DNA from 3 places in the Microbacterium saperdae genome. Region 3 is predicted to be linked to each of the others. Evidence: predicted binding sites of a transcription regulator. Region 3 holds the regulator's gene; each other region holds the start of a gene.

Region 1 (10,114 bases), 1.0 Mb from region 3:
CGGACGTGCTGCAGTAGGCCGCGCGATGACCACTCCGATCCGTTTGGGTACCCGGCGCAGCGCACTCGCGCAGGCGCAGTCCGGTCATGTCGCGACGGCGCTCGAGAAGGTGACCGGGCGTCCGGTGCAGCTCGTGCCGATCACCTCAGAGGGAGACACGAATCGGGCGTCGCTGTCCGAGATCGGCGGCCAGGGCATCTTCGCCACGCGGCTGCGCGAGGCGTTGTTCTCCGGCGAGTGCGACTTCCTCGTCCACTCGCTCAAGGATCTGCCGACCGCGATCCCCGCGGGTCTCGTGATCGCGGCCACGCCGGAGCGCGAAGATGCGCGAGATGTCGTGCTCACGCGTGACGGCATCCCGCTGCATGCGCTCCGCTCGGGCAGCACCGTGGGAACCGGCGCACCGCGTCGGATCGCCCAGGTGCGCCGACGCGCACCGCACGCGGAGGTCGTCGACATCCGCGGCAACGTCGACTCGCGTCTGGCGCGCGTCGCTTCCGGCGAGCTGGATGCCGTCATCCTCGCCGCCGCCGGCCTGTCGCGGCTCGAGGCGGACTCACCCCTGCGACGCGAGGAGCTCGGGCTCGCCGAGTGGCCGACCGCCCCCGGTCAGGGTTCGCTGGCCGTGGAGACGACAGCGGATGCGCCCGCCGAACTGCTCGCCGCCCTCGCCGCGCTCGACCACGGCCCGACTCGTCTGGCGATCACGGTCGAGCGCGCGATCCTGGAGGGCCTGGACGCCGGATGCCAGGCGCCGATGGCCGCGCATGCGGTGGTCGAAGGCTCATCGGTGCGGGTCAGAACAGTGGTCTACTCGGCCGAAGGAGACCGTCGGATCGGCCTCGACGTCACGGAAGACCTGAACGGGGAGTATATTCGTCGGAACGGCAGTGGCAATGGAGCGGATGCTGCCGATGGTGCAGGCCCGATGCACGCAGCGCGCGAGCTCGGGTTGACTGTTGCCCGTCGGTTGCTCGATCAAGGGGCGGCCGACCTCGTCTCCCGAGAGCATCTTTCCTCATGACATCCGATATGAAGCAGGACCGACCACTGGACGGCTGGCGCATCCTCGTGCCCCGCGGAGGGCCGTGGGGCGACGGCGTCGCCGCCAGCCTGCGCGCACAGGGAGCGATCCCCGTCGTCGCGCCGTTGATCAATTTCGCACCCACGACCGACCAGGCGGCGCTCGACGTCGCCCTGGAGCAGTTGGCGGCCGGCGAGTTCGACTGGCTCACCGTCACGAGCGCGACGACCGTCGACGTGCTGTTCGCCCACCGCGCGGCCGTGCCACCCTCGACGCGCATCGCCGCAGTCGGAGAGACGACCGCAGCTGCCCTTCAGGCCGTGGGCTATGAAGTCGCCCTGGTGCCGGAGCAGGACAACTCCGCCGAAGGGATGGCCGAGCAGCTCATCGCGCTCGAGACCGACCCCCGGCGCATCCTCGCGCTGCGCAGCGAGATCGCGAAGCCCGTGCTGAGCCGTCTGCTGTCGGAGGCCGGGCACGATGTGCACAGCGTCGTGGCCTACCGTACGGTCGGCGTCCCCGTCACGGACCGCATCAAGCGGGATGTCGAGAACGGCCGCATCAACGCGATCCTCATCACGAGCGGGTCGGTCGCGGAGCAGGTGCGCGAACAGTTCCCGGAGATCCCCGACGAGACACTGCTGGCCGCGATCGGACCGCGCACGGCTCGCGATGCGCAGAAGGCCGGGCTTCCGGTCTCGGTCGTCGCCGACCGACAGACGGTCGACGCGCTGATCGATGCCGTCTCGCACTTCACGCTTCCGCACGCGGCGGACGAGTTCGCGCCGTGAGCTTCCCCGACGTCCGGTTGAGGCGCCTGCGCCAGTCGCCGGCAGTACGCGATCTCGTGCGCGAGACCTCTCTCCAGCCGCGGCAGCTCGTGCTGCCGATGTTCGTTCGCGAAGGTCTCAGCGAGCCGGTCGCGATCGGTTCCATGCCCGGCGTCGCCCAGCACTCGCTGGACTCGCTGCGCGCGGCGGCCGTCGAAGCCGCTGAGGCGGGTGTCGGCGGTGTGATGCTGTTCGGCGTTCCTGCCGTGCGCGACGCCCGTGGCTCGGGAGCGGACGACCCGCACGGGATCCTGAACGTGGCGACCGAGGTGCTGGCTGCCGAGGTCGGCGATGCGCTCGTCGTGCAGACCGACCTGTGCCTGGATGAGTTCACCGATCACGGCCACTGCGGCGTGCTCGCGGCCGACGGGTCGGTGGACAACGACGCGACGCTCGAACGGTACACGTCGATGGCGCTCGCGCAGGCGCGCGCCGGGTCCCAGCTGCTCGGGCTGTCGGGGATGATGGACGGCCAGGTCGCCGTCATCCGCGCCGCACTCGACGCCGAGGGATTCACGCAGACGCTGATCCTGGCGTACGCCGCGAAGTACGCCAGCGCCTTCTACGGTCCGTTCCGCGAGGCCGTCGATTCGCAGCTGACCGGTGACCGCCGCACGTATCAGCTCGGTCCCGGCAACCGTCGGGAGGGCGTCCGCGAGGCCGTCGTCGACGAGGCCGAAGGCGCCGACATCGTGATGGTGAAGCCTGCCATGGCCTTCCTCGACGTGCTGCGCGAGGTGCGCGACACCGTCAGTATTCCGGTCTGGGCATACCAGGTGTCCGGTGAGTACGCCATGATCGAGGCCGCCGCGGCGAACGGGTGGATCGATCGCCGCGCGGCCATCCTGGAGTCGCTGCTGTCGATCCGCCGCGCCGGCGCCGACGCGGTGCTGACCTACTGGGCGACCGAGGCCGCGCGCTGGCTGCGCGCCTGAGCCGTACCGTCTTCTCTTCTTCGGAGCATCATCATGACCGACCGCAATGACGACCTGTTCTCTGCCGCTCGCGCGGTGATCCCCGGCGGGGTGAACTCCCCGGTGCGCGCCTACGGCTCCGTCGGCGGCACGCCCCGCTTCCTCGCATCCGCGAAGGGCGCGACCGTCACGGACGCCGCGGGCAACGAGTACATCGACCTCGTCGCCTCGTGGGGTCCCGCGCTCCTCGGTCACGCGCACCCCGAGGTCGTCGCCGCTGTGCAGGAGGCGGCGACGCGCGGTCTCTCGTTCGGTGCGCCGACCGAGGGTGAGGTCGAGCTCGCCGCCGTGATCGCGGAGCGCGTGCGCTTCGGCGAGACACGTCCGATCGAGCGCGTGCGTCTGGTGTCGACCGGTACCGAGGCGACCATGACCGCGATCCGTCTGGCCCGCGGTGCCACCGGCCGCGATCTGCTGGTGAAGTTCGCCGGGCACTATCACGGACACTCCGACGGACTGCTCGCGGAGGCCGGTTCCGGTGTCGCGACGCTGGCGCTCCCCGGGTCGGCCGGGGTGCCGGCGCCGATCGCCGCGCAGACCCTCGTGATCGGCTACAACGACCCGGATGCTCTTGCGGCGGTCTTCGCCGAGCACGGCCCGCGCATCGCCGCGGTCATCGTGGAGGCGTCGGCTGCGAACATGGGCGTGGTCGCTCCGCTGCCGGGCTTCAACCGGCTGATCGCCGACACCGCCCACGCCCACGGCGCCCTGATGATCCTCGATGAGGTGCTCACCGGCTTCCGGGTGCACTCCGCCGGATTCTGGGGTCTGCAGGCCGCCGCGGGGGAGGAGTACCTCCCGGACATCGTCACGTTCGGCAAGGTCGTCGGTGGAGGGATGCCGCTCGCCGCACTCGGAGGCCGCGCCGAGGTCATGGACCTCCTCGCCCCCCTCGGGCCGGTGTACCAGGCGGGAACGCTCTCGGGGAATCCGCTCTCGGTCGCGGCAGGTCTGGCGACACTGCGTCTGGCGACCCCCGATGTCTACGCGACCGTGGATGCCGCTGCGGACCGGGTCTCCACCGCGCTCGCAGCCGCGCTCACGGGTGCCGGGGTGACGCACGCTGTCGCGAAGGCCGGCAACCTGTTCAACGCGTCGTTCCGGGCCTCCGCTCCGCGCGACTACGCCGAGGCGCAGGCGCAGGAGTCATTCCGCTACGCCCCGTTCTTCCACTCGCTGCGCGAACAGGGGATCGCTCTCCCGCCCAGCGTCTTCGAGGCCTGGTTCCTCACCGCTGCTCACGGGGAGGACGAGCTCCAGCGCATCGAGGCTGCGCTCCCCGTCGCGGCGGAGGCAGCGGCGGCCGCCCAGGCCTGAGCGCGAGGACCTGCTCAGACGAACATCACCCGACGCGGTGGTGGATCGCTGTAGTGCCGCCCGAGCGGACTGACCCAGTCGAGGCTTCGGTCGGGGAGCTGTCGAGCGGTCCATCGATGGTGTTCATCGACGTCCGGATGCTTGAGCACGTGGTGACCCGCGCAGAAGTGGCTGAGGTTGGACAGGCTCGTCCGCCCGCCCCGGGCATGGTCGTGGTTGTGATCGATCTGGCAGCGGCGCACCGGCATGCGGCAGCCGGGGAAGCGGCAGTGCTGATCGCGCGCCCGCAGGAACCGACGCATCCCCTCTGTCGGACTGTACGTGTCGGTCTCGACCACCATCCCCGCCGGATCGAGGAACAGCCGGGACCATCCGCCGTTGCGCCCGGCGAGATCGCGGGCGATGTCGGGATCGATCGGTCCGAAACCGTCGAGTTCTGCCGGGCGGTCATCGGCCCCGAGGAGCGTCGTGGCAGCGACCGTCACCTGGATGTGCGCCCGCACCTGATCGATGCCCGCACCCGCCGCCTCGCTGGGGTCGGCCGCCAGCAGCAGGTCGGTGAGGAGATCTGTGCGCACCTGGTCCATGGTGCGCGTATCGGCAGGGACGATGATCGGGCTCGGCTCGGGTAGAGGATCTGTCGTGAAGGTGTCTCGTTCGCCGAAGATGGCCCACTCGTCGAGGCCGGGTGCGCTCCAGTCGAGGTCTTCGGGGAAGATCGGATTCTCACCGGAGTCGAGCCCGTCGGGGGAGAGCACCGGTTCGACGTCGTCGCGAGCCGCGATCACCTGACGCGCGAGCTGCGTGAGACGGTCCATGATCGCGGCGGCCAGGTGTTCGGGAAGCACGATGGAGATCAGCGCGAGCCCGTCGTCGACGGAGCGCATCGTGACATTGCGCTCCGAGGAGGCGCGTCGATGGCGGTCGACCAGCGTCTCGCCGGCCAGCGCTGCGGCGATCTGGCGCACCAGAGCACGGGTGCGGGCCGGGGTCTCGTTCTCGGCGACGACCACTGCGGCGGCGTCGTACAGGTCCAGCGCCCCGGCATCCGCTCTCCCTTCACGGACCGCCTCTCGCACGATCGTGCCGGCGCGGACGATCTCGCGTACATGGGCGCCCGTGATCGCGCCCCGACGGAACGACTCGCGGGCGGCAGGGTGATCGGAGTCGAGGAAGGCCGCGTCGGAGAACGCGTACTCGACGCTTCCCTGCGAGACGCGGGCGGCCGCCGAGTACTCGGCGATCATCGACCGGTGGATCGTGTCGCGATGGTACGGACTCTCCCGTGTGTCGGCGTCGCGCAGGAGCAGCCGATCGACGAGCAGTTCGGCGGATTCCGCCTCGAGTCTGGCGATCTGTCGCCGCTTCTCCACCCACGCGTCGAGCAGCGTCGCACGCTGTTCGATGTGGTCGGAGGGGGTCTGTGGCATGCTGCTAGCCTAGAACATATGTACGACACTCGGGGGAAGTCATCCACAGCTGAGATGCTCAGGAGCGCTGCTCCGATGGTGGGTTTCGACAATGGATCGTTGCGTTCCTGTGAGCAACTTCCAGACAACTGGCAGGACCGCGCTGGCAGACTGGACTCATGGTGACGTTGCTGTTGGATCAGACGCAACTGGAGGTCGTGCTCTCGCCGATCGAGCGTGCCGCGACCTTCCACCGCGAGAATCTCCGGATCGTGCGCGAGACCATCACCAAGGTGCAGTTGATCGACGACGCGTGGACCTGGTTGCGGGGCGTACCGAATCCCGGCACGCACATCCCCGGTGTCCTCGCGGCCGGCAGCTGGAAGGCTGCGGGCAGCCTCGACTTCGTGCTGATCCGTCGCCGTCGTCCGTCAGTCGTGATCGACCTCGACGGAGACGCGCAGTACCGGCGCCTGATCCTCACGACCCGGCACGGGCTCGCGCTCACACAGGCGCTGCGTCTCGAGGTGTCCAGCGAAGCAGCCGATGTCGAGGAGATCGTGGCGACGGCGCCGACTCCTGTGACGAAGGGCAGCCGTCGTCCGGTGATCCGCCCCCGGCCCGCCTGACAGACCAGATGACATGTGAGAAGCCCTCCGCAACCGAAAGGTCGCGGAGGGCTTCTCACATGTCGGAGCGGTATGTCCGTCAGTCCTGACGGTGCTCGCCCTCGTGGTGGTGGTCGCCCTCGTGGTGGTGGTCACCGTCGTGGTGGTGCTGGTCACCATCGTGGTGGTGCTCGCCCTCGTGGTGGTGGTCGCCATCGTGGTGGTGGTGCTCGCCCTCGACGTGCTCATCGGATGCCGGGGCATCGTCCGCATCGTGATCGACGGGGGTCGCGGCGGGCACGGTGTCGATGACACCCGTGGATGCGACACTCCACGATGTCGATTCCCCGGATCCCGAAGAATCTTCGGACGTCTCTGCGCCGAGCGGGTAGTCCTTGGGCTCGTCCTCGTAGTAGGCGCGAGCCGCGGCAGCGAGCATCGAGCTCACCGCAGCGGAGCGGGGGTCGTCCTCGGACTGCTCGCCATCGGACTGCTCGCCCTCGGACTGGTCGCTCGCGCCCTCGAGGCCGTCGAAGATCTCGATTCCCGCGGAGTCCTCTTCTGCGGACTCGTCGTCGGAGGCGGCGGGCGCCTCGACGGGTTCGGTCTCGGCGTCGTCCACCTCGGTGACCTCAGGGTCCTGACCCTCCGGCGCCGCGAGATCGGTCGCCTCCGGGGCGTCCTCGTCAGACTCGCGCGCCTCGTCGTCCTCGCTGTCGGCGAAGATCTGGCTGACGTCGTGCACAGGCTCGTCATCCGCGTCCGACGGCGTCGACGCGGCGGCGACGGGAGCCGCGGTGCCGAACAGGATCTCGTCGAAAGAGGGAGTGGACGTCTCGGACGGCACCTCGGATGCCTCGGATGCCTCGGATGTCTCAGACGCCTCGGTGAGAGCCTCATCCGCGGCGACGGCCTCATCGACGGCGATCTGCGCGATCGCGTCCTCTTCGTCGGTGTCGGCCGTGAGCTCGGTGTCGGCTGCGAGTTCGGGGTCCGCGTGGTGCACATTCTCCGATGCGCGGATGCTCTCCGCGACCTCCGCCACGGCGGCGGCGATGGCATCCTCGTCGGAGAACGCCTTCTCCTCGGGCGCAGGGTCGGCGCCGGCGGCGATCGCCGCGGCGGCAGTCGGATCCGAGGGAGCCGTCTCCGACACCGCAGCCGAGACGGCCGTGACCTCGGCGATCTCGGCGATCAGCGTGTCGTCCCCGGCGTCCTCGGCGTTCGGGGAGCCTTCCTCCGCCGGGGCCTCCTCGGCAGGGGAGTCGGCGTCTGCGGCGGGGACCGCGAAAGTCGGTGCGAGTGCGAGCTGCGACGCGGCGGCCGAAGCGCGCGGCTCCAGCTTGCCGCCGCGGACCAGCTCGATGAACACGTCCTCCAGCGTCGGACCACGCTGCACGAGCGTGCTCAACGCGATGCCGGCCTGAGCTGCGACGGCGCCGACCGTTCCTGCGTCTCCGCCGCGCACGGTGAGGCCGGAGCGCAGCACCTCCACGTCGAAGCCGGCGGTCGAGAGTGCGGCCGTGAGCGCGGCACGGTCCACGGCATCCACGACGACCGAGCCGGCCGTCGGGTCGGCGAGCTTCTCGATGCCGCTGGAGAGCACCAGCTGGCCCTTCGAGAGCACCAGCACGTTGTCGGCCACCTGCTCGACCTCGCTGAGCACATGCGAGGAGACGAGGACGGTGCGTCCCTCATCCGCCAGGCGGCGCATCAGCAGACGCATCCAGCGGATCCCCTCGGGATCGAGACCGTTCGCCGGCTCGTCGAAGACGAGAGCGCCGGGGTCGCCGAGCAGCGCGTGCGCGACGCTCAGCCGCTGACGCATGCCGAGCGAGAACCCGCCGATGCGGGAATCGCCTTCACCGTCGAGTCCGACCAGTGCGAGCACCTCGTCGACGCGGGAGAGCGGGATGCCGTTCGCCTTCGCCGCGATCGTCAGCTGCCGACTGGCCGTGCGGCGGGGACGGTAGACCGTCTCCTCGAGCACGGAGCCGATGGTGCGCAGCGGCTGGCGGAGCTCTGCGTACGTCGTCCCGCCGATCGTGGCGGTACCGGACGTGGCACGCACCTGACCGAGCAGGATGCGCAGCGTCGTGGTCTTGCCGGCCCCGTTGGGGCCGAGGAAAGCAGTGACTGCACCGGGCTCGACACGGGCAGAGAGGTCCGAGACGGCGGTCACCTCATTGAAGCGCTTCGTCACATGTGTGAACTCGAGCACCTGTCCGTCGGGCATCCGCGACCTCTCCTTGCATTGGGCACTTCCCTCTATCCTGCCGGAAAAGCGCTCGGATCGCGTATTTCATGCGGAATCCCGCGTCGTGGGATCGGAGTAGCCTGGCTCCCGTGACCGAATCCACGCCTGCTCCCCGCGTCCTCATCCGCACGGAAGGAGCCCTCGGCCGGCTCACGCTCAATCGTCCCGAGGCGATCAACGCGCTCGACCTCGGCATGATCGAGATCCTCACCCAGACGCTCCACGCCTGGCGTGAGAACACCGACGTGCAGATCGTCCTGATCGACGGAGAGGGCGAGCGCGGCATGTGCGCGGGCGGAGATGTGCGAGCCCTGCACGCCCAGATCGTGGGCGGACGCGCGGAGGAGACGGCGGAGTTCTTCCGCGCCGAGTACGCGCTGAACGCGCTGATCGCCGAGTACCCCAAGCCGGTCGTCGCCCTCGCCGACGGCATCACGATGGGCGGCGGCATCGGCCTCGCCGGCCACGCCGCGATCCGTATCGTCACGGAGCGCTCGAAGCTGGCGATGCCCGAGACCCGCATCGGATTCACTCCGGACGTCGGCGGCACCTGGCTCCTCGGCCGGGCACCCGGACGATTCGGCGAATACTTCGGGCTCACCGGCCAGACGATGAACGGCGCGGATGCCGTCTACCTCGGCTTCGCGGACCACTTCGTGCCGTCCGATCGGCTCGACGCGCTGCGCGAGGCGCTCGCCTTCCGCGCCGACCCCACCGGGCCCAGCGAGATCGTGCTGCTCTTCGACGAGACCCCGGAGCCGACGACTCTGCCCTCCCTCCGCCCCGCGATCGACGAGGCCTTCTCGGCGCCGACCGTCGCGGAGATCGTCGGACGGCTCCAGGCGCAGGGCAGTACGGATGCCGCCGCCATCGCCGACCTGCTCGAGGGGCTCGCGCCGACCGGTCTCGTCGTGACGCTCGATGCGGTGCGCGAGGCACGCGAGGCATCGGGACTCCGCGCCGCGCTGGAGGGCGAGTACCGCCGGGTGCTCTGGTTCGTGAACGAGCACCCCGACCTCGTCGAAGGAATCCGCGCACAGCTGGTGGACAAGGATCGCAACCCCCGGTGGCAGCCCGCCACGCTCGCCGAGCTGGCACCGGATGCCGGCGCGGAGGCGCGGGCGTACGTGCCTCGGCATCCGCTCTTCTGAGCGCTCGCCGCCTCTCCTTCCCCACTCTTCTCCTTCGCCCGTGCCTCGACTTGGCACGAGGTGTCGACTTGTTCGGCCCGGTGCAGAAATCGCTGGCCGGACCACGGAAAGGTTCGCTGTCAGCGAAGGTCCCCCGATAGGGGGATACGAATGTCGGCGCTTCGTGGCACTCTTTCTTGTGGCCGATTGTCGGTCGGCATCCGTCAGCCGAGAAATCCGCCGATTCATCCTTCCTAGAAAGTCCGCCTGTGCTGGGAAAAATCCTCCTCCGTTATCTGTCTCGATACCGATGGCTGCTGCTCGCCGTGCTGGTCTTCCAGCTCGCGAGTGTCGCAGCGACCCTCTACCTTCCGCGCCTCAACGCCGACATCATCGACAAGGGCGTCGCCCTCGGTGACACCGGTTACATCTGGAGCACCGGTCTGTTCATGCTGGCCGTGTCGCTGGGGCAGATCATCGCTTCCGTCACCGCGACCTACTTCGCGGCGCGCGCCGCGATGGGCGCCGGCCGCGACATCCGTGCCGACGTCTTCGGCAAGGTCAG
Region 2 (10,114 bases), 1.1 Mb from region 3:
GATCTCTGCCGGGTTCCCGCGCTCGCGCAGTGCTTCCGCAAGATCGAGCGCGAGATCGCTCTTGCCTGTGCCTGTCGCACCGACGATGCCCCAGAGCCGAGGCTCCGATGCCGCCGACGATTCGTGCGCGGGGATCGTGTTCACACTCCGACGCGCAGCGTCGGGAGTCCGAGCGACACAGCCCGCGGTCCGCCGTCGCTCGCGGGAGCCGGCACCGCGCAGGACTCTGCCTGTGCGCGATCCCATGCGTCCCCGCCGCGCGTACGACGGATCTGCAACGGACGACCGGTCGGATCGTCGGCGAGCAGGTGGAACGGAGCTGCGTGAGTGATGGTCACGGTGACCACATCGCCGGGACGGGGAAGATCGGAGCCTTCGGTGACCTCGAAATGCACGAGACGATTGTCCTGCGCACGACCGGTCAGGCGATGCGTCGCCGCGTCCTTCTTCCCTTCGCCGGTGGAGACGAGGACCTCGACCTCACGACCGATCTGCTTCTGACTCTCTTCCAGCGAGATGCGCTCCTGCAGCGCGATCAGCCGGTTGTACCGTTCCTGGACGATCTCCTTCGGCACCTGGTCGTCCATCGTGGCGGCGGGCGTACCCTCGCGGATGGAGTACTGGAACGTGAAAGCGCCGGAGAAGCGCGCCTGCTCGACGACACGCATGGTGTCCTCGAAGTCCTCCTCGGTCTCACCGGGGAAACCCACGATGATGTCGGTCGTGATCGACGCGTGTGGGATCCGCTCGCGCACCCGATCGAGGATGCCCAGGAAACGCTCGCTCCGGTAGGAACGCCGCATCGCTTTGAGGATCCGATCGCTCCCGGACTGCAACGGCATGTGCAGCTGCGGCATGACGTTGGGGGTCTCGGCCATCGCGTCGATGACATCATCAGTGAACGCCGCCGGATGGGGACTCGTGAAGCGCACACGTTCGAGGCCGTCGATCTCTCCCGCCGCTCGCAGGAGCTTTCCGAACGCCTGGCGGTCACCGAACTCGACGCCGTAGGAGTTGACGTTCTGGCCGAGGAGGGTGACCTCGAGGGCACCATCCTCGACGAGAAGACGGATCTCGTTCAGGATGTCACCGGGGCGACGGTCCTTCTCTTTGCCGCGGAGGCTGGGCACGATGCAGAACGTGCAGGTGTTGTTGCAGCCCACCGAGATCGACACCCAACCGCTGTGAGCCGCGTCACGCTTCGTGGGAAGCGTGGATGGAAACACCTCCAGCGCTTCGAGGATCTCGAGCTCGGCCTCGCCGTTGTGGCGGGCGCGCTCGAGCAGACCGGGCAGAGAGCCCATGTTGTGCGTCCCGAAGACGACATCGACCCAGGGCGCCTTATCGAGCACGGCCTGTTTGTCCATCTGAGCGAGACACCCGCCCACGGCGATCTGCATCCCGTCCTTGCGCCGCTTGACGGCGGCCAGCTGGCCGAGCGTCCCGTACAGCTTGCCGGCGGCGTTGTCACGCACGGCGCAGGTGTTGATGATGACGACGTCCGCCTCGGTCCCTGCCTCAGCACGGGTATAGCCGGCGCTTTCCAACGAACCGGACAATCGCTCCGAGTCGTGGACATTCATCTGGCACCCGAAGGTGCGCACTTCGTAGGATCGCTGTCGGCCGTCGACGTCGACGGCTGCCGACGAGGCGGTGATGATCGTCGGTTCGCTGCGCGGGATAGTCATGATGCTCCCATTGTACGAGCGCGATCGCGTGGATCAGCGCGGCGCAGGCGTCAGTCGGAATCCACGAATCGCACGCCGCTCGGTCGACCACCGAACGTCGCTTCGGCCAGGGCCGTCTTCGCCGCGGTCATGGCGACGGATCCGTTGTATCCGCGGCGAGACAGCTGGCCCACCAGACGCCGCAGCGCCGTCTCGGCGTCGAGCCTGCTGAGCGACCGTGCCTTGGTCCGCGCGAAGTCCAACGCCCGCTCGGCATCGTCGTCCGGAAGCTCATCGAGCGCCGCGTTCACCACGTCGCGCGGGATACCGCGCTGTGCGAGAGCACGGGACAGCGCAACGCGTCCCTGCCCCTTGCGCTGGCTCCCCGACTCCACGAGCTGACTCGCGAGGGCGGCGTCATCGAGGTAGCCACGTCGGGTGAAATCGTCGAGCACATCGTCGATCTGGGCGCCGTCGAGACCGTGGGTCTTCAATACCGTGCGGGCTTCCGAGATCGACAAGGAGCGTGTTCGGAGCTTCCTGACGAGACTCTCCGCCGCGATCTTCCGGTTCTCTTCCGGGTCAGGAGCGTCGAAGGACTCCACTTCTTCGACGCCGGAATGCCTGTCCAACGCCCGCAATCGCGGAGCACTCTTCGTCGCCGCTCCCCCACGCGCGGGATGCCGATCGCTCGGCGTCGCTTCGGCGCTTTCCCCTGTCGAGCTCCCGTTGTTCGGCGATGAATCCCACGTCGATCGCCAAAGACCGGCGTCTCCGGTCCTGCGTGGAACGACGGCCGCTGCCTGCTCCGCTCCCGCTAGAACATCCGCTCCAGATGCGCGAGACGGTGAGTCGTCCGAGCTCCCCTTCTGAGAAGAGGACCTCGCCTCGGATGCGGAGACTCCTTCCGGGGCTGGCGTCGCTGACGGCGCATCGCTCGATACGTCACCGGCGCGAGCCGTTCCTCCGCCGAACAAAGGGATAACGGGGGCGAGTCGCTCATCAGCGCCTCGCGATCCGCCCCCGCTCTCGCCGGTCATGATCAGGCCGGGCGACGCTCGGCGAGCTCGTCAGCTGCGGCAACAGCTGCCACCTGCGGGCCGATGCCGAGCTTCTGCTTGATCTGGGTCTCGATAGCCAACGCGATGTCGGGGTTGTTCAGCAGGAACGTACGGGCGTTCTCCTTGCCCTGTCCCAGCTGGTCACCGTCATACGTGTACCAGGAGCCGGACTTCTTGACGATGGCGTGCTCCACGCCGAAGTCGATCAGGCTGCCCTCGCGAGAGATGCCGATGCCGTAGAGGATGTCGAACTCCGCCTGCTTGAACGGCGGTGCCATCTTGTTCTTCACGACCTTGACGCGTGTGCGGTTTCCGACCGCCTCCGTACCGTCCTTCAACGTCTCGATTCGACGAATGTCGAGTCGCACCGAGGCGTAGAACTTCAGCGCCTTTCCACCGGCGGTGGTCTCCGGGGAACCGAAGAAGACACCGATCTTCTCGCGCAGCTGGTTGATGAAGATCATCGTGGTGTTGGTCTGGTTGAGACCACCGGTGAGCTTACGAAGCGCCTGCGACATGAGGCGCGCCTGGAGACCGACGTGCGAGTCACCCATCTCGCCTTCGATCTCGGCGCGCGGCACCAGGGCGGCCACCGAGTCGATGACGATCAGGTCGATCGCGCCGGAGCGCACGAGCATGTCGGCGATCTCGAGCGCCTGCTCTCCGGTGTCGGGCTGCGAGACCAGCAGCGCGTCGATGTCGACTCCGAGCTTCGCTGCGTAGTCAGGGTCGAGCGCGTGCTCGGCATCGATGAACGCAGCGATACCGCCGGCGCGCTGCGCATTGGCGATCGCATGCAGCGTCAGCGTCGTCTTACCCGAGGACTCCGGGCCGTAGATCTCAACGATTCGACCGCGCGGCAGGCCTCCCACGCCGAGAGCGACGTCAAGAGCGATGGATCCCGTCGGGATCACGGCGACAGGAGCACGTTCGTCGCTGCCCAGCCGCATGACCGAGCCCTTTCCGAACTGGCGATCGATCTGAGCGAGAGCTGTTTCCAGGGACTTCTCGCGGTCTGCGGGTGATGGCATGATGTGTTCCTTCTGCTCGCGTGGTGCCGCCTGTAGGCTGTCGCGGCGCTCCCGGCTGGGAGCAACTCTCCGACAAGGCGTATGGCTCATCGGCCATGTCTTCACCGTACGAGGGACCTCCGACATTCGGCCGTCGACCCTGCGAACGGTGGAGAGCACCAGCTCTGAACCACTTGTGCAGAAGACTACGCCGGATTCGAACGCATCTTCGACGACACGCCGTTCACGGCGCGTCGGAACCTGGATTCATCGAACACCGATGCGGTTCAGCGCTTGCGGGGTTCGAGGCGTCCGGCTCCGTGGCGCCGCGACAGCGGCACATCCATCTCGTCGCACAGCGCATACCAGATCTCGCGCGGAGGCACCCCCGCATCGAGCGCCTCGGCCGCAGTGCGACCTCCCAAAGGCGTCAGCACGAGATCCTGGAGGAGAGACGACGCGCGGGTGTGGAATTCAGCCTCCACGGCGCGGAGAAACTCACTACGACGCATCGTGGTGGAAGACCGCGCGTCAGCGCAGCGACAGCTCGGGCTCGATCGACGCCACGAGGTCGTCCGGGACGACATCCGGGAAGACCTGAATGCCCTCAAGCACGGAGATACGATCGCCGACCTCACGCATGATCGTCGAGATCGGTACGTCGAGCGCGTCGGCGACCGAAGCGAGGATCTCGCTCGATGCTTCCTTCTGGCCTCGCTCGACCTCGCTGAGGTATCCCAGCGCAACCGATGCCTTGCTCGCGACCTGCCGGAGGGTGCGTCCCTTCTGCAGGCGGAAGTCCCTCAGCACATCGCCGATTTCCTGTCGTACAAGAATCATCGGAACCTCCTCCCGGATCGTAAAGTCGGAGTCCCCTCCGACGAGATCGCCAGTCTAGTCCTACTGGCTTTCACAAAATCTACCCCTGCACTCTGTGGTTTGAATGTGAGCACATCATACGTAACGGCGAGAATACGCCGGCTATTCCCCGAGCACATCACGCAGGGTGAGCAACACCGCGTCGACCGCGGCAGAACGGATCTGCGCGCGATCGCCGTCGAACCGAAACTCGACTGTGCGCGACGCCTCGGGGGTGACAACGCCCACGTGGACGGTGCCCACAGGCTGGCCGTCCGGCGAATCGGGGCCGGCGATCCCGGTCGTCGATATCCCCACGTGCGCGTCTACGCCGTCGATGCTCACCGCCCTCCGTACCCCGTCCGCCATCTGCAGCGCGACGCTCGGATGCACGGCGCCGTGACGCGCCAGCAGATCGGCGTCGACGCCGAGCAGGGAATGTTTGACGGGTGTCGCGTAGGCGACGACGCCGCCCCACAACACGGCCGACGCACCGGGCACCGCCACGAGAGCAGCGCTGACGGAGCCACCCGTCAGGGATTCAGCGACCCCGAGGGTCCAGCCTCGACGTCCCAGAGCCGAGAGGACAGCGGCAGCAGGAGACATCATGCCTTCTGACGAGAGCCCCGGACCTGCGCGACGATGTAGTCGATCCCGCTCACCACGGTGAGGATGAGCACGATGATCATCAGAACGGCCGTGATGAGGGTCCACGGTCCGAGCCCGATGAACTCGTGCAGCGGCAGCAGCGCCCACCCCAGAGCCACGCCCTGGAACGCGGTCTTGATCTTGCCCATCCACGCGGCCGCCACGACATGCTCCTTGGCGACGACGAGCCGGTGCACCGTGATCCCCCACTCGCGCACCAGGATGATCAGCACGATCCACCACTGGATCTCCCCGAGGATCGCGAGACCGATGAAGCCTGCGCCGGTGAGGAGTTTGTCGGCGATCGGGTCCCAGAGCTTCCCGAAGTCGCTGACGATGTCGTACTTGCGCGCCAGATAGCCGTCGACCCAGTCCGTCGAGATCGCCACGATGAACAGGATCGCGGCCGTCCACCGGAGGCCGGGGCTCGGGACACCGTAGGTCCCGCCGAGCAGGAGCACGACAAAGAAGATGACCGCCAGTGGGATGCGGGCGATCGTGATCGCGTTGGGGAGCTGCCTCGGAATGGTCATCAGTCCCGTCCTGTCAGGCCCCAGGCGTCTTCATCGCCCTCGGATTCGACGACGGGGAGTCCGTCATACTGCGCCTCGATCGGGTCGACTGCAGTCGGAAGCGGCGGCACAGGGGGCACAGTCGAGCTTGCTGCCGGTGCGGGAGAGTCCTCCCCGCGCAGCTTGGCCATGACCTGCGGAAGCTGTTCGGCGGTCGCCAGCACGTCTCGCGCCTTCGATCCCTCGGAGGGCCCGACGATCTCGCGAGACTCCAACAGGTCCATGAGGCGTCCCGCTTTCGCGAAGCCGACACGCAGCTTGCGCTGAAGCATCGAGGTGGAGCCGAACTGGGACGAGACGATGAGCTCTGCGGCCGCGAGCAGCAGTTCGAGGTCGTCGCCGATGTCCTCGTCGACTTCCTTCTTCTTCGCCGGCTCCATGGCCTCCTGGACATCCGAGCGATACTCGGGGCGCGCCTGGCGGGTCACGTGCTTGACGACCGCGTCGATCTCCTTCTCGTCGACCCACGCGCCCTGCAGACGGAACGGCTTCGACGACCCCATGGGCGAGAACAGGGCGTCACCCTGACCGATCAGCTTGTCGGCACCGGGGCTGTCGAGGATCACTCGGCTGTCCGTGACACTGGTCACGGCGAACGCCAGTCGGGAGGGCACGTTGGCCTTGATGAGACCGGTGACCACGTCGACGCTGGGTCGTTGAGTCGCGAGCACCAGGTGGATACCGGATGCACGCGCGAGCTGGGTGATGCGCACGATCGAGTCCTCGACGTCTCGCGGGGCCACCATCATCAGGTCGGCCAACTCGTCGACGACGACCAGGAGGTACGGGTACGGCTTGAGCACGCGCTCACTGCCGATGGGAAGCTCGACCTCGCCGGCACGCACCGCACGGTTGAAGTCGTCGATGTGACGGAAGCCGAACGACGCGAGGTCGTCGTACCGCATGTCCATCTCCTTCACGACCCACTGGAGCGCCTCTGCGGCCTTCTTCGGGTTCGTGATGATGGGCGTGATCAGGTGAGGCACGCCGGCATAGCTCGTGAGTTCCACGCGCTTCGGGTCGATGAGGACCATGCGCACATCAGAAGGTCGGGCGCGCATCAGGAGGCTCGTGATCATCGAGTTCACGAAGCTGGACTTACCGGATCCGGTCGAACCGGCGACCAGCAGGTGAGGCATCTTGGCGAGGTTCGCGATCACGATGTTGCCACCGACGTCCTTGCCGACGCCGATCGTCATCGGGTGCGTGCTCTTCTGAGCCGCCTGAGACCGCAGCACGTCACCGAGCGCGACCATCTCCTTGTCGGCGTTCGGGATCTCGATGCCGATCGCGCTCTTGCCCGGGATGGGCGAGAGGATACGGACATCGTTCGATGCCACGGCGTACGCGAAGTTGTTGCTCAGCTGCAGGATTTTCTCGACCTTGACGCCGTGGCCGACCTCGACCTCGTACTGCGTCACCGTCGGCCCGCGGGAGAACCCGGTGACCTTGGCGTCGACCTTGAACTGCGACAGCACGCTCGTGATCTGCTCGATCACCTTGTCGGTCGCCTCGGAGCGCTCGACCGGCGCCGGGCCTTCGACGAGCAGCCCGGGAGACGGGAGGATGTAGGGCGCGATCGGAGCCTGCGGTCCGCGGTCTCCGGGACCGTCGGTGCCGAATCCGTCGAGACCGGGGAGTTCCGGCATCTCGCCGGTGTCCGACTCGTCGTCGAGCAACGCCGTCGTCTGCTGACCTGCGAGCGACTCCGTCACGGAGCGCACCTCGGACAGGATCTCGGTCGCCGCGTCCTGGGCGTTCGCCACGATCACCGCCTGATCGTAGGCGGGCGTCGCATCCGGAGTCGACAGCAGCGCGGTGATGTCGTCAGAGCCGAGCGTTCCCTCATCCGGGTCTTCTTCGCGGCCGGTCTTGTTCCGCCGCCACCAGGGCAGCACATCCGGATCATCGACCTTGTCGGCCTCGTCGACCGGCGGGGCTTCCTTCACCGGCTTCTCGGCACGCTCCGCGTCGAACATCCACGCGTAGAGGTCGCCGAGGCGGGTTCCGATCCGGTTCGGAGGGGTCTTGGTGAGGATGAGTACGGCGAGCACGGCGAGCAGGCTGAGCACGATGTAAGCGACGACCGGGGTCAGGAACGCGAGCGGCTCCCCCACCATCCATCCGAAGAGTCCACCGGCCTCGCTGAGCGCGAGCATCCCCTCCTTGGGCTGCGCGCGCACGACGGCACCGAACTTGTCGGTGGTCCCGGCAGCGACGTGGCAGAAGCCCGCCAGGGTCAAGATGAACAGTCCGAAGCCGATTCCAATGCGACCGTTGTCGTGCACCGAGGAGGGGTGGCGGAACAGCCACCCGGCGAGGAACAGCAGGAGCACGGGCATCACGAAGGCGACCCGGCCGATCAGCCCACCGACCGAGTACGCGCTGATGTTGGCCGCGACCTCGTTGCCGATGAAGAACCACTCGTTGACGGCGCCGAGGATTGCGAGAAGGACGAGCAGGAACGGGAAACCGTCGCGACGGTCGTCCTTCTCGAGCGTCTCCGGGCCGAAAGCGCGGAAGAGGCCGCCGACGCCATGCGCCAGTCCGCCCCACGCCCGCACCACGACCGGCGCCTTGTCTACCTCGTCGATGTACTTCTTGGGTGCCGGCTGGGCCTTCGGAGCCGTCTGCCGTTTCGGGCGTGACGGTGCGCTCTCCGACGCGCGCGCAGATTTCGTGGTGCTCCTGGCCATGCCCTCACGTTACGACCAGGCACCGACATTTCCGCGTAATGACGCGGCTTTCCTGCGATCCGGCACCTCGGGTTCACCCGGTGCGGCGCACCATCGTGTCGCGCAGCAGACCCTGCGCCGAAACCGAGAACCCTTCAGATCGGTAGAGGGTGCGGGCGAAGTTGTCGCGTTCGACGCTCAGCGAGATACGGGCGTAGCCGTGAGCGCCCGCCAGTTGGACGACGCCGCGCAGCAGCATCCTCCCGATGCCTCTGGCACGCCACAGCGGATGGACGCCGACGATGAGCTCCGGCACGGACGCCGCGACGAACCCGAACCCCGGTTCGTTCTGCGGCAGCATACGGAACCAGGCCGCGCCGATCGGGATGCCGTCTGCATCGATCGCCACGAGCCCGTCGTCCGCGGAACGCTTCCACCCCGCGATGTACCGCCGGTGCTCCGCGGACGTCAGCACCTCATGTCGTGGCCGCACTCCCCCGGCGCGCCAGTTCGCCGCCTCGACGAGCATGTCGCCGAGGAAGACGGCGTCGGACTGCTCCGCCGGCCTCGTCGAGAATCCCGTGAACATGACGTGAGCCTATGCCCGCGGTGTTACACCCCGATGTCGGTCAGCCGTGAAAGCTCGACCGGTCCGCGTGGTCCGATCAGGCCTCGATGACGAGCGGCACGATCATCGGACGACGGCGCAGTCGCTGATTGACCCAGCGGCCGATCGTGCGACGGACGACCTGCGAGAGCGAGTGCGTGTCCCGGACGCCGTTGCCGGCGGCCTCCTTGAGCGCGGCCACGATCTTCGGGGTGACGTCGTCGAAGACCGAGTCATCCTCGGCCACTCCGCGCGCGTGGATCTCCGGCCCGGAGATGATACGGCCCGTCGCGGCATCCACCACCACGATCACGGAGATGAAGCCCTCCTCCGCGAGGATGCGACGATCCTTGAGGTCCGCATCGGTGATCTCTCCGACCGTGGAGCCGTCCACGTACACGAAACCGAGGTCGAGCTGCCCGACGACGCGCGCATCGCCGTCCTTGAGATCGATCACGGTGCCGTTCGACGCGATGATCGTGCGCTCAGCGGGAACTCCCGTGTCCTGCGCCAGCTTCGCGTTGGCGATCAGATGCCGGTACTCGCCGTGCACGGGAAGCACGTTCTTCGGCTTCAGGATGTTGTAGCAGTAGATGAGCTCACCCGCGGCAGCGTGTCCGGAGACATGCACCTTCGCGTTCGCCTTGTGGACGACATTCGCGCCCAGCTTGGTCAGCCCGTCGATCACGCGGTACACCGCGTTCTCGTTGCCGGGGATGAGGCTGGACGCGAGGATGACCGTGTCGCCCTCACTGACCTCGATCGCGTGATCCATGTTCGCCATGCGGCTCAGCACCGCCATCGGCTCGCCCTGCGAACCGGTCGACATGTAGACGATCTGCTCGTCGGGCAGGTCTCGTGCCTTCTTGAAGTCGATCAGAAGTCCGTCCGGCACCTTGAGGTAGCCCAGCTGCTCGGCGATCGTCATGTTGCGCACCATGCTGCGCCCGAGGAACGCGACCCGACGGCCGTGCGCATGCGCGGCATCGAGGACCTGCTGCACGCGATGGACATGG
Region 3 (10,114 bases):
GGTCGCGTGTCTCTCCCTCGGTATCGATCACGACGACTCGATCGCGGCCGTTCGTGCGGATGGCGACGGTCCGGCCGTCGGAGAGCGGCCGGAACCAGCGGTTGCCGAGCACCCACAATCCGTAGCCGGTATCGGCATCGGCCGGTGCGATGAGCTCGGCCGGCGCGCTCGGGGAGAGGCCGTCGAGGTGCACGCGATGCAGGAGCCAGCGCCCGGAGGGATCATCGGCGTAGAGCAGTGCATCGTCGGAGACCCATTCGGGTTGCAGAGCAGCCCGACTCGGCAGGGTCGCCACCTCGCGCCCGTCCACGGTGGCGAGGTGCACCGTGGCGGCGTCCCACGGCATCCGATCCCCACTCCACTGGACCCACGCGATCCGCGAGCCGTCGGGGGAGAGCGCCGGATGCGCGAAGAACGCGGATCCCTCGGCGAACACCCGGATCGCTGCCGGATCGCCGGAGGCGGAGCCGTCCAGCGGAACGCCCACGATCGCGCGTCGGTGCGGCGTAGACGTGAGGTCCTCGCGCACCGCGAGCAGACGGCCGTGTTGCCACCGCAGACCGCCGTGGGCCGGCCCCTCAGGCGTCAGCGGCGTCGGCCCGCCGGCCGCGGGGAGGCGGTACACCCGCTGGTCCTTGGCGTCGACGAAGTACAGGGTGCCCTCGTCATCCGCCGTCCAGGCCCCTCCGCCGTATTCGTGCACTCGTGAGCGTGCACTCCAGGGAGCCGGCAGGACCTCTCGTCCGGTCGAGGACCGGACGGTGACACGACCGCCCTCGGCCGGTACGGACTCGCCCCACCAGATGTCGTCGCCGACGAACCGCGCCCCGTCGATGCGCGGCGAGGAGGTGGCCACCGAAGCCGCAGAGAAGGGGGAGGGCCAGGACCCGTAGGGCGAAGTCATACGTCGAGCCTATGCGGGCGTGGAGACCGTCACGGCGTCAGCGCTGCGGGATGAGCCGGGGCAGGACGCGCACCAGCATGACCATCACGATGAGCTCCACCAGCGTCTGGGTGACCACGACCAGCGGTGCGAGTGCGAGGGCCGAGGGAAGCGCGAGCGCGAGAGGGAGGACCACGAGTGAGTTGCGCGTGACGCCGCTGAACGTCAGTGCGCGCGACGACGCCGCGTCGAGACGGGCGATGCGCGCCACGAGGATGCCGAGCACGACGAGGATGACGGCGAACGCGAGGTAGATCGGCGCGACCCTGGTGAGCGCCCCGAGCTGTGCACCCACTGCGCGCACCTGGGAGGCGACGACGATCAGGAGCGTCGCGCTCATGAGGGGCACCGTCGCGGCGAGCAGACCGCTCTCGATCGTGCGGACGAGGGAGTATCGACGTGCCAGCACCTGCACCAGGGCGGCGGCTGCCAGCGGGAGAAGGATCAAGACGACGAAGGCCCGCACGAACGGCGCGCCGTCGATCAGCGCGGCGGCGTCCGGCCCGATGAACAGCAGGAGGTACAACGGCAGCAGCAGGATCTGGGCGAGCATCAGCAGCGGGGCGGCGGCGAGCAGTTTGGTCGCGGACCCGCCGGCCAGTCCGGTGAAGACGATCACGTAGTCGACGCAGGGTGTGAGCAGCACCAGGAGCACGCCGATCAGCAAGGCGCTCTCGTCGGCCACGAAACGGGACAACGCGAAGACGACGATCGGGACCACTACGAAGTTGAGGAGTCCGAGCGCGCCGAGGAAGCGTGCATCGCGCAGGGAACCGCCGATCCGCCGGAAGGGGACGGAGAGGAACGTGACGAACAGCAGCACCCCGAGCACCGGTTCGATCGCGTACTCGAGAGCATCGCTGCCGGGAACGGCCAGGCCGACTCCGACGCCGCACAGGATCGCCGCCAGGAAGAGCGCGACCTGATGACGTTCCATCCAGGAAGTACGAGTCGTCTCAGTCATCACCTCCCACTGTACGGACGACGGCAGGCGGCCGGAGCATGTTGCGCCCGGGGTCAGACGGCGCGGAGCACGGCGACCACCTTGCCGAGCACCGTGGCCTCATCGCCGAGGATCGGTTCGAACGCCGAGTTGCGGGGCAGCAGCCACGTGTGCCCGTCGCGACGGCGGAAGGTCTTGACGGTCGCCTCGTCGTCGAGCATCGCCGCGACGATCTCACCGTTCTCCGCGCTGTTCTGCGAGCGGATGACGACCCAGTCGCCATCGCAGATCGCGGCGTCGATCATCGACTCTCCCGAGACCTTGAGCATGAAGAGATCGCCCTTGCCCACGAGCTGACGGGGGAGGGGGAAGATCTCCTCGACCTGCTGCTCCGCGGTGATCGGCACTCCTGCGGCGATGCGACCCACGAGCGGCACCAGTGCCGCATCGCCGACCGGCGTCGCCACGTCGGCCGGGTTCTCGGTGCTGGAGCCGGGAAGGTCGATCAGCACCTCCATGGCCCTGGTCTTGCCGGGATCGCGGCGGAGGTAGCCGCTGAGCTCCAGCTGCCCGAGTTGGTGGGTGACGCTGGAGAGCGACTTGAGCCCGACCGCGTCGCCGATCTCGCGCATGCTCGGCGGGTAGCCCTGCTGGGCGATCGAGGCCTGGATGACCTCCAGGATCGCCATCTGCTTGGGGCTCAGGCTCTTCCGACGGCGCGTGCGCGGTGCCTCTGGCTCGGGGGCTGAGTTCTCGCTCATGATGCTCCTTCGGTACGCGTTTCCGACGCCGCTCTTCGAATGTCGGTGGCCCGTGGTGGGGTGTTCCTATCGAAACCGTATCCGAGAATCATGCGGATCTGGAAGATCTGTTCGAGCGTGTCGGCGGATTGGCGGGTGTGGTTTCGAAGAAAGCTTGACAGATGTTCGAACTCGAAGATACCTTCGGAACGTAGCTTCGCATTCAGCCCTCCCGGCCGAGAGCAGGATGCGAACGCTACGCCAACTTCCACCGGCCCGTGCGGCAGGTGGCTGATCCTCCCGGCAACGGGGCGACGCAGAGGAGCACACCATGAGCACCATCACCTTCAGCACCGCAGCAGTCATCCCGGCCCGCCCGGCGACGCGTCTTCGGCTGACGGTTCGCGGTCGCCGCGTGCTGCTCGCTCTGGCGGCGGTGCCCCTCGCGGCGGGCATCGCGTTCGCCGCGATCAGCGGCGGCAGCGCCCTCGCCTCGAATGAGAGCACCGGCACGGTCAGTTTCGAGACGGTCACGGTCCTCCCGGGCGACACGCTGTGGTCCATCGCCAGCGAGATCGCGCCGACGGCCGACCCGCGTGAGGTCATCGGAGAGATCACGCGACTGAACGTCCTGCAGACCGGCGAGCTGCAGATCGGACAGTCGCTGTCGATCCCCGCGCAGTACACGAACTGACCGCAATCGAGCGTCACTCTGATCGCCTCGTCCCGCTGAGCGTTCTAGCATGGGAAGGGTGACCGCCTCACTCGATGACCTGCCGCTTCGTGACGACCTTCGAGGGTTGACCCCGTACGGTGCCCCGCAGGCGCCGCTGCCGATCGCCCTCAACGTGAACGAGAACACGCATCCGATTCCGGACGAGGTGGCCAGCGACATCCTCGACGAGATCGCTGTCGCGATCCGCGATGTGAACCGTTACCCCGATCGGGAGTTCACCGCTCTCCGCGAAGGGTTCGCCGCTTACCTGGGCAACGGTCTGGAAGCGGAGGGCATCTGGGCGGGCAACGGGTCCAATGAGGTGCTGCAGCACATCCTGCAGGCTTTCGGCGGTCCGGGGCGCACCGCCTTCGGGTTCGCGCCGACCTACTCGATGTACCCGTTGATCGCGCAGGGGACCGGGGCCCGCTGGGTCGCGGGTACACGCCAACCCGACTACACGATCACGCCGGAGGAGGCGGCCGCGCAGGTGCGGGATGTCGATCCCGATGTCGTGCTGCTGTGCTCGCCGAACAACCCGACCGGTACGCCTCTCGGCCTCGACGTGGTCGAGGCCGTGTACGAGGTCGCGCGCGGTGTCGTGGTGGTCGATGAGGCCTACCAGGAGTTCGCCCCGCGTGACGCCCCCTCCGCGCTGTCGCTTCTGGCCGGTCGCCCGCGTCTGGCGGTCTCCCGCACCATGAGCAAGGCGTTCGCCTTCGCGGGCGCGCGCGTCGGCTACCTGGCAGCGGACCCCGGTTTCATCGACGCGCTCCGTCTCGTGCGGCTGCCGTACCACCTGAGCGCGTTGACCCAGGCGGCGGCGGTCGCCGCGCTGCGCAACGCCGATGTCATGCTAGGGATGGTCGATGAGATCGTCGAGCAGCGTGATCGGATCACGGCCACGCTCGAGGCCCTCGGCTACACGCCGCACGAGTCGTGGAGCAACTTCGTGCTGTTCGGCGGAGTGGCTGACCCGAAGGCGACCTGGCAGAAGCTCTACGACCAGGGCGTCCTGATCCGTGACGTCGGCATCCCCGGACACCTGCGTGTCACGGCGGGCACCGAGGCCGAGACCACGGCGTTCCTCGACGCGCTGGCCTCGATAGACTCGGCATCATGAGCAGCCTCGCCCTGACCCCGCGCACCGCGAGCCGCGTGCGCGGCACGTCGGAGTCCACCGTCGAACTCGAACTCAACCTCGATGGCACCGGTGCGAGCCGCATCGACACGTCCGTGCCGTTCTTCGACCACATGCTCACCGCTTTCGCGAAGCACTCGCTGACCGATCTCACGGTGCGGGCATCCGGCGACACCCACATCGACGCCCACCACACCGTGGAGGACGTGTCGATCGTGCTCGGCCAGGCGATCCTCGAGGCGCTGGGCGACAAGTCCGGCATCTCCCGCTACGGAGACGCCCTGGTACCGCTCGACGAGGCCCTCGCGCAGGCCGTGGTCGACATCTCCGGGCGCCCGTACCTCGTGCACGAGGGTGAACCGGTCGGTTTCGAACACCACCTCATCGGCGGGCACTTCACCGGCTCGCTCGTGCGTCACTCCTTCGAGGCCATCGCCTTCAACGCAGGACTCACGGTGCACGTGCGCGTGCTCGGAGGACGCGATCCGCACCACATCGCCGAGGCGGAGTACAAGGCGTTCGCGCGGGCGTTCCGCCAGGCCAAGGCGCTCGACCCGCTCGTCGAGGGAATTCCCTCCACCAAGGGTGCGCTGTGACGCGCACTCCGAAGGTCGCGGTCTTCGACTACGAGTCGGGGAACGTGCATTCTGCCGTCAAGGCTCTCGCCGCTGCGGGCGCCGATGCGGTGCTCACGCGCAACCGTGCCGAGGCGCTCGAGGCCGACGGCCTGGTCGTGCCCGGCGTCGGCGCGTTCGCGGCGGTGCGTGACGCACTGCACGCGCACGGAGGAGACGAGATCATCGATCGGCGCCTCGCCGGTGGACGGCCGGTGCTCGGGATCTGCGTCGGCATGCAGGTGCTCTTCGCCCACGGCGTCGAGCGCGGCGTCGATTCGGAGGGTCTCGGCGAGTGGCCGGGAGCCGTGACGGAGCTGAACGCGCCCGTCCTCCCGCACATGGGCTGGAACACGGTGAGCCCGGGCGACGACAGCGTACTGTTCCGCGGAATCGAGGAGGAGCGGTTCTACTTCGTGCACTCCTACGGTGCGCAGTCGTGGGAGCTCGACGTCATTCCGCCCTTCCCGCAGCCGGTGCTGACATGGACCACGTACGGCGATCCGTTCCTCGCAGCCGTCGAGAACGGACCGCTCTCCGCCACGCAGTTCCACCCGGAGAAGTCCGGAGAGGCCGGCATCCAGCTCCTGCGGAACTGGATCGGCAGCCTGAGCTGAACCCCGGCGACGCCTGACGGGTCAGAAACCGCGGGCGACGGCTGCTGCGGCGGACAGCCACGCCCGCTGGGCGCGTTTGTTGAGCGCGCCGTACCGCAGGGGACCGTCGACCATCTCGTGATCGAACGGGATGCTGACGACCTCGCGCGACAGGGAGCGGTACCCGCTCGTGACGTGATCGAGCTCGGCGGCCGTCGCCTTCGGATCCGCCTGGGAGACCACGGCGACGGACTCGCGCGCGAGACGCGCGGACCGCTCGTCGCGTTCCTCCAGGGCCTCGATGAGCAGGGCGCCGGCCTCGGCGTGGTCCGCGCGCGTCGTGGTCGCGATGACGAGCTGATCCGCGTGATCGATCATGCGCAGCCACATCGGGTCCGACTCGTCGTTGCCGGAGTCGATGACGATCAACCGGTAGAACTTCGAGGCGACGGCGTGGATCGCATCGACGTCGGTCGGGCTCAGGCGGTTCTCGTGCGCGAGCCTGATCGGCTTCGACCGCAGCACGTCGTACTTCTCGCGCGGCTGATGGTGCATGAAATGCGCGAGATCCGCGGACTGCGCTCCGGTGCCCAGCAGTCTCCCGGCCTCCGGCAGCAGTTCCAGCAGCGTGCGATCATGCGCGCCCGTGTCGGTTCGCCATCCCAGGGTCCCGCGCGTCTGGTTGTTGTCCCACGCGAGCACGCCGGCACCGCCGTAGCGGGCGAACACGGCGGAGAGGAGGACGGTCGTCGGCGTCTTCCCGGCGCCGCCCTTGCCGTTCACGACCGCGATCGTGCGCGGCCCCGGCCAGTGCTGGCTCACCGCGAGTTCGTCGTCACGGGCCGACTGCTCGTCCGCCGAGGGGCGGATGCGCAGGCCGAGGCGGTTGAGGGCGCCACGGGCGCCTTCGCGCGCGGGCTCCTCGGGGCGTTCGGTCTGCAGGAAGGAATCCCGCTCGCGCACCCGCTGTTCCCGACGCGATGCCGGTTCGATGAGCGTGGGCGCGGATGACGCGGGTGCAGGAGAGGTCGGTGCGGAGGATGCGCCCGACATGGGTGTCTGCGCGCCGGGCGTCGGTGGTGACGGCATCCGCGGGACGGGTGCCGTCGGGGTCGCAATGCTGGGCGCGGCCGGACGGCGGGGCACGGTGTCGGTGGGCACGGTGTCGGTGGGTGCGGTCTCGGGCGCAGCGAGAGGCGGCGGCGAAGACGGCACCGCAGGCGAGGCCACAGGTGTCGGGGGCAGCGGGCGCGGGGGAGCGGCGATATCCGGAGCACGGTCCACGCGCGCGTCGGCGCGTGTGCGGCGGTACGGCGGCTGAGCCGGCGGAGCGGGGGTCGTCGTCGGCCGGGGAGGAACCGCAGGGGCGTCGGTCGGGAAGAGCGGGACCGACTCGACGAGCGGGGCCCGGTCATCGCGTCGACGCGCGTCGGCACCCGGCGTGGCTTCTTCGTGCGGTCCGGACATCATGCCTCAGCCTATCCCGTGCCCTTCCGTTGCATTTCTCCTGCATTTGGAGGGGGACCGGGGTCGCGATACCCTCGGTTCTCGTGCGTCCGTGACGGGTGTGCTCGGACCGCTGATCTGAATCCTCACCTTAGGAACCCATGAACGACTTCGCGCAGTCTCCCTCACTCATGCTTCTCCCGGCCGTCGATGTCGCCGGCGGGAAGGCCGTTCGCCTCACGCAGGGCGAAGCGGGCACCGAGACCAACTACGGCGACCCGCTGGACGCCGCAGGGGAGTGGGTCGCGCAGGGCGCGAAGTGGATCCACCTCGTCGACCTCGACGCGGCGTTCGGCCGCGGAACCAATGCGCCCATCCTGCGCAAGGTCATCAAGCAGTACCGCGGCGTCAACATCGAGCTGTCCGGCGGCATCCGTGACGATGCGACGCTCGAGGCTGCGCTCGAGAGCGGCGCGACCCGCATCAACCTCGGCACCGCAGCACTCGAGAACCCGGAGTGGGCGGCCGACGTGATCGGCCGCTACGGCGAGGCGATCGCGGTCGGACTCGACGTGCGCGGCACGACGCTGGCAGCGCGCGGCTGGACCAAGGAGGGCGGTGACCTCTGGGAGGTCCTTGACCGCCTCGAGGATGCCGGATGCAGCCGCTACGTCGTCACCGACGTCACGAAGGACGGCACGTTGCGCGGACCGAACCTCGAACTGCTGCGCGAGGTCGCCTCGCGCACCCCGAAGCCGGTCGTGGCCTCGGGAGGAATCTCGAACCTCGACGACATCGCGGCACTCCGCGAGCTCGTGCCCCTCGGCGTCGAGGGTGCCATCGTCGGCAAGGCTCTCTACGCCGGTGCGTTCACACTGGCCGAGGCGCTGGATGTCGCAGGGGACTGACGACGCCTGCGGGCACGGCGACCACAGTCACAGCGACCACGGTCACGCTCCCGCGAACCCCGGCGACTCCGCAGGCGTCCCGTGGGAGGGGCGCAGCTTCGAGTCGAACCCGCATGCCGCGGATGACGGCTCCGCCGACCCCGCACTGCTCGCGGCACTCCTGCGCTTCCGTGCGGGGCAGGGCAGCCAGGTCGAGGTCGTCGACGCCTTCCGTTCCGCACGCGTACTGATCCCGCTCATCGCCGAGAAGGGCGAGGAGGGCATCGCGCCGAACGGTCTCGCCGTCGACAAGACGCAGGAGCTGTCGATCGTGACCGTGGCCGCTCCCGACGGGCGTCGCGTGCAACCGGTGTTCTCCTCGGTCGAGGCGATGCAGAAGTGGGATCCCGCGGCGCGACCGATCCCGGTGGAGGCGCTGCGTGCCGCCCTGGCGGCGTCCGCGGAGGACACCGATCTCATCGTGCTCGATCCGACCTCGGACACCGAGTTCATCTTCCGACGTCCGGCGGTCTGGGCGATCGCTCAAGAGCACCCCTGGGAGCCGAGCTTCCTCTCTGCCGAGGTGTTCACCGCGCTGCAGGAGAGCGTCGCGCATGAGCTCGCCGTGATCGATGTCGCTGTCGCCCCCGGCGATCCGGATGCCCGCCTGCGTGGGCCCGAGCTCGTCGTGGTCCTGGAGCTGGTCGACGGGCTCGAGCGCGAGGTCCTCGACGCCGTGTTGTCCCGCCTGGCTCAGCGGTGGGCGTCCGACGACAGGATCGCCGTCCTGGCGGACTCCCTGACCGTCAAGCTCCGCCGCAGCGCCTGAAATCTGTTCGCCTGCCTCAGCCCGCTGTCAGCTGATGCGACCGCGAAGCGGGCCGGGACGTCGCGGAGTGAGCATCGGGAGGGGCCCGCGAAGCGGGAGGGTCCCCGTTCTGCGAACGAAGAGACGTCCCGACCCGCGGAGCGAACCGGAAACCTAGTTGACCGGCCCCGTCCACTTCTCGCCCGGTCCCTTGCCGATGGGGTCGGGGATGACGGAGGCTTCGCGGAACGCGAGCTGCAGGGAGCGCAGACCATCGCGCAGCGACCGCGCGTGCATGTCGCTGATCTCCGGGGCGCCGGCGGTGATGAGCCCGGCGAGGGAGTTGATGAGCTTGCGCGCCTCGTCGAGGTCGAGCTGTGCCGCGGCGTCGGGTTCGTCGGCCAGGCCGAGCTTCACTGCAGCGGCACTCATGAGGTGCACGGCGGCGGTCGTGATCACCTCGACGGCGGGAACGTCGGCGATGTCACGGGTGGCGGATGCCGCTGCTTCCTCCTGCCGTGCCCAGCGCTCTTCCCGCTCGCGGTCTGCCTCGTGGCCCTGAGTCGTCACTTCGCCTTGCTTTCTGTTAGACTTTGCCGGGCTCCGGAGCGTCATGCTCTGGACCGAAAGAGGATTCACTTCCCACCCGCGCTTGCCGTTCAAGGCTACCGGGTCTTGCACTCCACCGGCTCCGCTCGTACGAGGGATCCGGCAGGTAGGGTGCAGAGCCGGCGTCTGAATGCCGGTGGGTGGGGGACGATTCCGATTTCGCCCGTGATGCAGACAGCGTCACGGTGGCCGAAACACATCGTCTAAGGAGTTCCGCATCAGCGATCCCCGCACCAATGAGCGCATCCGCGTCCCCGAGGTCCGCCTCGTCGGCCCCGCGGGTGAGCAGATCGGCGTCGTCCGCATCGAGGCGGCGCTGCGCCTTGCGCAGGAAGCCGACCTCGACCTCGTTGAGGTCGCCCCCAACTCGAAGCCGCCCGTGGTCAAGATCATGGACTACGGCAAGTTCAAGTACGAGGCCGCCCAGAAGGAAAAGGAAGCTCGTCGCAACCAGGCGAACACGATCCTCAAAGAGGTCCGTTTCCGTCTGAAGATCGAGGCGCACGACTACACGACCAAGCTCAAGCGCGCCGAGGGCTTCCTCAAGGCCGGAGACAAGGTCAAGGCCATGATCCTGTTCCGCGGTCGCGAGCAGTCGCGTCCCGAGCAGGGTGTGCGTCTGCTGCGCAAGTTCGCCGAGGACGTCGCCGAGTTCGGAACCGTCGAGTCGAC

Evidence for each region. Region 3 encodes LexA, which represses DNA repair genes until DNA is damaged. Its sites were predicted from a motif close to TCGAACANNTGTTCGA; they were not measured.
Region 1: the regulator LexA is predicted to act here: its motif matches at 5,586-5,601, upstream of FB560_RS00240 (HNH endonuclease signature motif containing protein).
Region 2: the regulator LexA is predicted to act here: its motif matches at 3,956-3,971, upstream of recA (recombinase RecA).

Annotation. Positions count from the first base shown of each region.
Region 1 covers NZ_VFOX01000001.1:37,635-47,748, forward strand. Annotated here, with positions in the region: gene hemQ (hydrogen peroxide-dependent heme synthase) at 1-17, shown strand, start outside; gene hemC (hydroxymethylbilane synthase) at 26-1,024, shown strand; gene FB560_RS00225 (uroporphyrinogen-III synthase) at 1,021-1,815, shown strand; gene hemB (porphobilinogen synthase) at 1,812-2,789, shown strand; gene hemL (glutamate-1-semialdehyde 2,1-aminomutase) at 2,823-4,145, shown strand; gene FB560_RS00240 (HNH endonuclease signature motif containing protein) at 4,160-5,575, opposite strand; gene FB560_RS00245 (hypothetical protein) at 5,734-6,183, shown strand; gene FB560_RS20830 (ATP-binding cassette domain-containing protein) at 6,263-8,398, opposite strand; gene FB560_RS00255 (enoyl-CoA hydratase/isomerase family protein) at 8,509-9,570, shown strand; gene FB560_RS00260 (ABC transporter ATP-binding protein) at 9,819-10,114, shown strand, end outside.
Region 2 covers NZ_VFOX01000001.1:2,143,101-2,153,214, forward strand. Annotated here, with positions in the region: gene miaA (tRNA (adenosine(37)-N6)-dimethylallyltransferase MiaA) at 1-144, opposite strand, end outside; gene miaB (tRNA (N6-isopentenyl adenosine(37)-C2)-methylthiotransferase MiaB) at 141-1,688, opposite strand; gene FB560_RS20945 (regulatory protein RecX) at 1,739-2,188, opposite strand; gene recA (recombinase RecA) at 2,710-3,759, opposite strand; gene FB560_RS10285 (DUF3046 domain-containing protein) at 4,026-4,250, opposite strand; gene FB560_RS10290 (helix-turn-helix domain-containing protein) at 4,270-4,578, opposite strand; gene FB560_RS10295 (CinA family protein) at 4,720-5,205, opposite strand; gene pgsA (CDP-diacylglycerol--glycerol-3-phosphate 3-phosphatidyltransferase) at 5,202-5,777, opposite strand; gene FB560_RS10305 (DNA translocase FtsK) at 5,777-8,512, opposite strand; gene FB560_RS10310 (GNAT family N-acetyltransferase) at 8,586-9,080, opposite strand; gene FB560_RS10315 (ribonuclease J) at 9,157-10,114, opposite strand, start outside.
Region 3 covers NZ_VFOX01000001.1:1,054,007-1,064,120, forward strand. Annotated here, with positions in the region: gene FB560_RS05010 (dipeptidyl-peptidase 5) at 1-904, opposite strand, end outside; gene FB560_RS05015 (arsenic resistance protein) at 942-1,907, opposite strand; gene lexA (transcriptional repressor LexA) at 1,961-2,647, opposite strand; gene FB560_RS05025 (LysM peptidoglycan-binding domain-containing protein) at 2,958-3,320, shown strand; gene FB560_RS05030 (histidinol-phosphate transaminase) at 3,370-4,464, shown strand; gene hisB (imidazoleglycerol-phosphate dehydratase HisB) at 4,461-5,078, shown strand; gene hisH (imidazole glycerol phosphate synthase subunit HisH) at 5,075-5,713, shown strand; gene FB560_RS05045 (MinD/ParA family ATP-binding protein) at 5,735-7,159, opposite strand; gene priA (bifunctional 1-(5-phosphoribosyl)-5-((5-phosphoribosylamino)methylideneamino)imidazole-4-carboxamide isomerase/phosphoribosylanthranilate isomerase PriA) at 7,300-8,046, shown strand; gene FB560_RS05055 (SseB family protein) at 8,030-8,854, shown strand; gene FB560_RS05060 (DUF1844 domain-containing protein) at 9,008-9,448, opposite strand; gene infC (translation initiation factor IF-3) at 9,660-10,114, shown strand, end outside.